Regions from separate parts of the Rhizobium sp. PvP014 genome, predicted to be linked through region 2. Evidence: riboswitches for the same ligand, from Rfam matches in the RefSeq annotation. Region 2 holds a riboswitch; the other holds the start of a gene.
What was found. Region 2 has a riboswitch for S-adenosylmethionine ahead of J3A65_RS20210 (O-succinylhomoserine sulfhydrylase). Riboswitches for the same ligand answer to the same signal wherever they lie in the genome.
Positions count from the first base shown of each region.

Region 1 (3,402 bases), 710 kb from region 2:
ACGGGTCTTGCGCAGCTCGTCTTCCAGCCATTCGATGGTCGGCAGATCGAGATGGTTGGTCGGCTCATCCAGCATCAGGATATCAGGTTCCGGTGCCATGACGCGGACAAGTGCTGCACGTCGCGCCTCGCCACCGGAAAGCCTGACCGGGTCTTCCTCGCCTGTCAGGCCCAGATGCTCCAGCAGATAGGTGACGCGGTAGGGGTCGTCGCCCGGTCCAAGCCCCGCTTCCGCATAGGCCTGCACGGTTTTGTAACCAGCAAAATCCGGCGCCTGTTCGAGATAGCGGATCGTCGCATTGGGGTGCCGGAAAACCTCGCCCGACTGCGCTTCCACCATGCCGGCGGCGATCTTCATCAGCGTCGATTTGCCCGACCCGTTGCGGCCGACGAGGGAGATGCGGTCGCCGGGCTCCACCTGCAGCGCAGCTCCGTTGAGAAGCGGCGTGCCGCCGAAGGTTAGAACGATATCGTCGAGTTTCAGAATAGGCGGTGCCATGCGGCGTCTATGCTCCGGAAAAATCGTTTGGACGGGCAAGGATCATCGCCCTGCCGTCACGTAAATGGAATTGGACCGGCCCTTCTGCAACGTTGGACACGGTGCGGGAGGAACCGAAGGGCAGTGCGTAATCCTTGAGTGGATAGCGCGCGCCGAGAATGTCGAGGCCTGCAAGGCCGGTAAAACCGATGACGGAAAACAGCGCGCCCTTCGGCAGGTCGAGCGTCATCGTGCCGGTGAGAAACGGCACAGCCTCTTCCTCGCCGGATGTCAGAAGAACGTCATGGCCGCGTTCGGCAAGGCTCATCGCATGTAGAAAATGCTGGAGCGCGTGGTCGGATCGTTCGCCGCCCAGTGCGCCGATCAGGATCAACCGCGTCGCGCCGCGTTCGATCGCTTCAGCCGTCGCAATCTCGCCGTCCGTCTCGTTCTTTTCAGGCGGATAGGTCCGGCGCTCGACATCCGGAAAGCGCTCGATCAGGGCGGCGTCGGAGGAATCGAAGTCGCCCACCCAGAGCTCCGGCATCACACCCAGCGCCTCTGCATGGCGCATGCCGCTGTCGGCCGCAATGAAGCGGCTTGCGGCAACTGCCTTTTGCAGTCGGTCGGTTACGGTGAGGTCACCGCCGAGCAGGATCGTGAAGGTCGAGTTGGCCATTGCCCATGCCCATATCCTAAAGCGGCTCGCAAGGGAAAGGCGCGTGTCGCACTGTTCGTGCGAAAGCGGTCATTTTTGCTGCCATTGACGGCGGGCGTGGCAGGGATTATTTGAAAAGTCGAAATTCCGTGGTGATTTGGCCGGCCGGCTTGCAGCCACGTAAAAAAAGTCGCTAAAGGGCCGCGAGAAGAGTTTCAAAAACTTCCCACGGGCCGGCTGCGATTCTTCGTGCCGGCTTTTTGTTTTTGGGTTGAAGAGATGCCGATCAAGATCCCCGATACGCTGCCTGCCTTCAACACGCTCGTTTCCGAGGGCGTGCGCGTGATGACCGAAACGATGGCGGTCAGGCAGGACATCCGGCCACTGCAGATCGGGCTTCTCAACCTCATGCCCAACAAGATCAAGACCGAAGTGCAGATGGCGCGCCTTGTCGGCGCTTCGCCGCTGCAAGTCGAGTTTTCGCTGGTCCGCATCGGCGGCCACAAGGCCAAGAACACATCGGAAGATCATCTCCTGTCGTTCTACGAGACGTGGGAAGAGGTGAAGCACCGCAAGTTCGACGGTTTCATCATCACGGGAGCGCCGGTGGAAACCCTGCCCTACGAGGACGTCACATACTGGCAGGAGATGAAGGAAATCTTCGACTGGACCACCACCAACGTGCATTCCACCATGAATGTCTGCTGGGGGGCGATGGCCGCCATCTATCATTTCCACGGCGTTCCGAAGCACGGGCTGAAGGAAAAGGCGTTTGGGGTCTATCGCCACCGCAACCTGTCGCCGGCCTCCGTCTACCTCAACGGCTTCTCCGACGATTTCCAGGTGCCGGTGTCGCGCTGGACGGAAGTTCGTCGGGAGGATGTTGAAAAGGCCGGCAGTGACCTCGAGATCCTGATGGAATCAGACGAAATGGGCCTCTGCCTCGTGCATGAGCGGGCCGGACGGCGGCTGTTCATGTTTAACCACGTCGAATACGATTCCACCTCGCTTGCCGACGAGTATTTCCGCGATGTCGATGCCGGCATACCGATCAAGATGCCGCACGACTATTTTCCGCACAACGACGATACGCTGGCTCCGCTCAACCGCTGGCGCGGTCATGCGCATCTGCTGTTTGGAAACTGGATTAACGAGATCTACCAGACGACGCCTTACGACGTCGAAAAAATCGGCACCGAGTGACCGAGACCGGTTTCTGCCCCGTCATCCTTGCTGGATGAGAGCCTGACGGAATTTTCCGCTGGCCTCGTTGCAGCTTTGATCGAAATCACGCAGTTTGCCGCAAACATTCGGGAGATGGGTTATGACGGGTCATGAATTCGAGATTTTCGGCACGACGAAGAGCGGCGAGGCGGTGCATCGGATCACGCTGTCGGGCGGCGGGCTGACAGCCCAGGTTCTTACCTGGGGCTCCGTTATTCAGGATCTGCGGCTTGCCGGCCACGAGCCGCCTCTGGTGCTGGGGTTCGACAATTTCGCAGACTATGAGGCCTACTCGCCCTATTTCGGCGCCACGCCGGGTCGCTGTGCCAATCGCATCGGCGATGGCCGCTTCTCGATCGACGGCACAGAATACCAGCTGGAACTCAACGAAGACGGCGTAACCCATCTGCACGGCGGATCCGACGGTATCGCCCGGCGCATCTGGTCGATCGTCGATCACGCGGAAGACCGAGTCGTGCTGCAGATCACCGACCCGGACGGACGCGCCGGATATCCCGGCAATTGCACCGTCACTGCGACCTACCAGCTGATGGAAGACGGGGTGCTTTCGGTGATCTACGACACGGTGACCGACCAGCCGACGCCCGCCAACGTCTGCCAGCACTCCTATTTCAATCTCGACGGTCGTCCCGACATTTTCGGCCACGACATGATGATCGCCGCGGCTGAGCTGACGGCGGTGGATGAAAGGATGGTGCCGACCGGCGTCCTGATGCCGCTTGCTGGCACCACGTTCGACCTGAGCGAGATGGGTCCGATCCAGCGGACCGGTGCCGATGGCGAGCAGGTGCCGTTCGATCACAACTACTGCCTCTCGGAGGAAAGGACCGCCAAGCGCTCGATCGCGCTTGCCCGCAGCCTGTATTCCGGCGTGCAGCTCGAAGTGCGCACCACGGAGCCGGGGATCCAGTTCTACGCGGGCTTCAAGCTCGCCTTGCCGGTGCCCGGCATGGAAGGCCGTCCCTACGCGCCTTACGCCGGCTTCTGCCTGGAAACCCAGGTCTGGCCCGATGCAATCAACC
Region 1 covers NZ_JAGIOT010000002.1:2,519,270-2,522,671, reverse strand. Annotated here, with positions in the region: gene J3A65_RS16840 (ABC-F family ATP-binding cassette domain-containing protein) at 1-498, opposite strand, end outside; gene J3A65_RS16835 (thiamine diphosphokinase) at 506-1,156, opposite strand; SAM riboswitch at 1,275-1,352, shown strand; gene metA (homoserine O-succinyltransferase) at 1,415-2,338, shown strand; gene J3A65_RS16825 (aldose epimerase family protein) at 2,460-3,402, shown strand, end outside.
Region 1: it holds a riboswitch for S-adenosylmethionine, as region 2 does, so the genes downstream of both, metA (homoserine O-succinyltransferase) here and J3A65_RS20210 (O-succinylhomoserine sulfhydrylase) in region 2, are expected to answer to the same signal.

Region 2 (3,402 bases):
CGCGGCTGGTCGCCAACGACGCCTGGTCCGTCGACCTCGTCGACGATCCCGTTTTCGTCCGTGATGTTCCAGTAGCGATGCACGAGCGTGACGCTGATCGAGGACTTGTTCTCGATCACGATCCGGTATCCCCAGACATAACGACTGTCCTCGGGGCTCGACTGCTCCTCGAGATAATAGGGCTCGACGGCGACGTCTATGTCTCTGGTGCGGGCGCGGTACATTGGCACCTCAAGATTGCTCATCGTGCCGATATCGTACAGTGGGGGAGAAAGGTCAAGAATTCTCGCGGCTTGCATCTGAGGCAATGTCGCGTTCTTGATGATAGGGATAACTGATTTGGTAAACCCGGAGCGTTCCGGGTCTACCCATCGTTCGGCGTAAAGCCGATCAGATCTGCTTCAGCGCCTGCGCGAAATCTTCCAGCAGGTCGTCCGCATCCTCGATGCCGGCCGAAAAGCGCACGGTGCCGGGCGAAATTGCTAGTTCCGTACGGGCTTCGTCGCTGAGGTTTTTGTGCGTCGTCGTTGCCGGATGCGTGATGATGGAGCGGGTGTCGCCGAGATTGTTGGAGATGGTGACCACCTCCATGGCATTCTGCAGCTTGAAGGCCGCTTCCTTGCCGCCCTTCAGCTCGAAACAGACCAGCGTCGATCCGCCCGTCATCTGCTTGGCGATGATATCGGCCTGCGGATGATCCTTGCGACCGGGATAGATCACTTTCGCGACCTTGGACTGCTCGGCCAGGAAATCGGCGATCTTTGCCGCATTCGACGTCTGCTGGGCAACACGGATCGGCAGCGTTTCCAGGCCCTTGATCAGTGTCCATGCGGTAAACGGTGACATCGCCGGACCGGTATGGCGATAATAGTCCTGCAGGTGCTCCAGAACCCATTCGCGATCCGACAGGATGACACCGGCAAGGCTGCGGCCCTGGCCGTCAATATGCTTGGTGGCGGAATAGACGACCACATGGGCGCCGAGTTCCAACGGCCGCTGGAAGAGCGGCGTTGCAAACACATTGTCGACCACCAGACGGGCGCCGACCTGATTGGCAAGCTTGGCAACGCCGGCAATGTCGATCACTTCCAGCGTCGGGTTTGTCGGGCTTTCCAGGAAAAACACCTTGGTGTTGGGCTTGATCGCCGCTTCCCAGTTGGCAAGGTCGCGACCGTCCACCAGCGTGCATTCGATGCCGTAGCGCGGGGCGAGCGTTTCGACAACCCAGCGGCAGGAACCGAACAGGGCCCGCGCGGCAACGATATGGTCGCCGGCGCGAAGCTGGCACATGAGCGCTGCCGTGATGGCGGCCATGCCGGAGGCGGTGGCGCGGGCTTCTTCTGCACCCTCCAGCGCACACATGCGCTTTTCGAACATGTCGTTGGTGGGGCTGCCGTAGCGGGCATAGATATAGCCGTCGGCCTCGCCCTTGAAACGGGCCTCGGCGGCTTCTGAACTGTCGTAGGCGAAGCCCTGCGTCAGGTAGATGGCTTCCGACATCTCGCCATATTGCGAGCGCAGCGTGCCGCCATGGACGAGCGTGGTGGCCGGGCGCCAGTTCTTGTTCGGGGTTTTGCTCATGTGTTCATCACCTTCGTGATACAAAAAAAACCGGCCGCAATCGCAGACCGGTTTTCAACCCGGTCTTTTTAGCCACTTGTTTAACGTGGCTGCAAGCCGACCGGCCAAATCACCACGGGATAAAGCTGCCTTACGCCTCGCTTCCGCTTGCGTCAATGGTCCGCATTTGGTTTTGTCGGCCCCAAAATCTGAAAGAGACATGATGGCTCGCGAAACGGGAATTCTGGCGGACCGCGCCATTGCGGCGCTCTTCGAACAAGGACGGCTGAAGTCCGAGAGGGCGCTTGATCAGGACCAGATCCAGCCGGCAAGCCTTGATCTGCGCTTGGGCCAGAAGGCGTTTCGCGTGCGCGCCTCGTTCATGCCGGGGCCGATGAGTCTCGTGTCCGACAAGCTTGAGCGCCTCAGCCTGCACGTCATCGATCTCTCCGAAAGCGCCGTCCTCGAAACCGGCTGCGTCTATATCGTGCCGCTGATGGAAAGCCTCGATCTGCCGGCCGAGATGTCGGCTTCGGCCAATCCGAAAAGCTCCACCGGCCGCCTCGATATCTTTACCCGCGTCATCACCGATCGCGCCCAGGAGTTCGACAAGATCCCTTCAGGCTATTGCGGCCCGCTCTATCTGGAAATCTCGCCACGCACCTTCCCGATCGTCGTGCGCCAGGGCTCGCGCCTGTCGCAGATCCGCTTCCGGATCGGCAACGCCCTTCTCCAGGAGCCGGAGCTGTTGGCGCTGCATGAAGCCGAAACGCTGGTTGCCGCCGCGCAGCCGAACATATCCGGCGGCGGCATAGCGCTGTCGATCGATCTTGCCGGCGACAAGGATGGCCTGATCGGCTATCGCGGCAAGCACCACACGGCCGTCGTCGATGTCGACAAGAAGGCCCAGCACGATCTGTTCGATTTCTGGGAGCCGATCCACAGCCGCGGCCGCAACGAACTGATCCTCGATCCGGACGAATTCTACATCCTCGTCTCGCGCGAGGCCGTCCATGTGCCACCGCTTTATGCAGCCGAAATGACACCGTTCGACCCGCTGGTCGGCGAATTCCGCGTCCATTACGCCGGCTTCTTCGACCCCGGCTTCGGCCACGAAGCCGCCGGCGGCCGCGGCAGCCGCGCAGTCCTGGAGGTGCGCAGCCACGAGGTCCCGTTCATCCTCGAAGACGGCCAGATCGTCGGTCGCCTCGTCTACGAACACATGCTGGAAGAACCCCAGGGCCTCTACGGCTCCGGCCTCGGCTCGAACTATCAGGCGCAGGGCCTCAAACTCTCCAAGCATTTCCGCAGCTAGAAAGCCGCCCCCGGACGCTTCCACCCCGGCGACCTTGACAGACACGGCCCATTGTTGGAAACCTTCCCCCGACGCGGGTGTAGCTCAATGGTAGAGCAGCAGCTTCCCAAGCTGAATACGAGGGTTCGATTCCCTTCACCCGCTCCAGACGTTTCAATTACTTACAGGAAATGGCGTTTCACTGTTTCACCGCCGTTACACTGGCGCGGTTCGCGTTTCGTGCTTCGGCTATTTTGCGGCTCGTCTCAAGCCCGTCGCCGCGGCTGTACTTTTTGGTCATCTTCGTTGTCGAGTGCGTCGCGAGACTGCTGGCAAGCTCCAGCGACCCGGTGGCCTCGACGGTTTCTGAAACCGCGCCTGCGCGCGAGTCCATCGACAAGATGTTCGAAGGAACTCCAGCCTTGTCTCTCACTTTGCGGTATTTCTCCGCGTAGCGGTTTTCCCACGTGGCTCTACAACGCCGGCGGCGTTGGCGAGCGCAACTCAATCGAAAGGCAGAACAATGAAGCAGGTGATGCGTCTGATCG
Region 2 covers NZ_JAGIOT010000002.1:3,230,164-3,233,565, forward strand. Annotated here, with positions in the region: gene apaG (Co2+/Mg2+ efflux protein ApaG) at 1-224, opposite strand, end outside; gene J3A65_RS20210 (O-succinylhomoserine sulfhydrylase) at 391-1,581, opposite strand; SAM riboswitch at 1,629-1,707, opposite strand; gene J3A65_RS20215 (2'-deoxycytidine 5'-triphosphate deaminase) at 1,781-2,875, shown strand; tRNA gene J3A65_RS20220 (tRNA-Gly) at 2,949-3,022, shown strand; gene J3A65_RS20225 (hypothetical protein) at 3,054-3,248, opposite strand; gene J3A65_RS20230 (hypothetical protein) at 3,390-3,402, shown strand, end outside.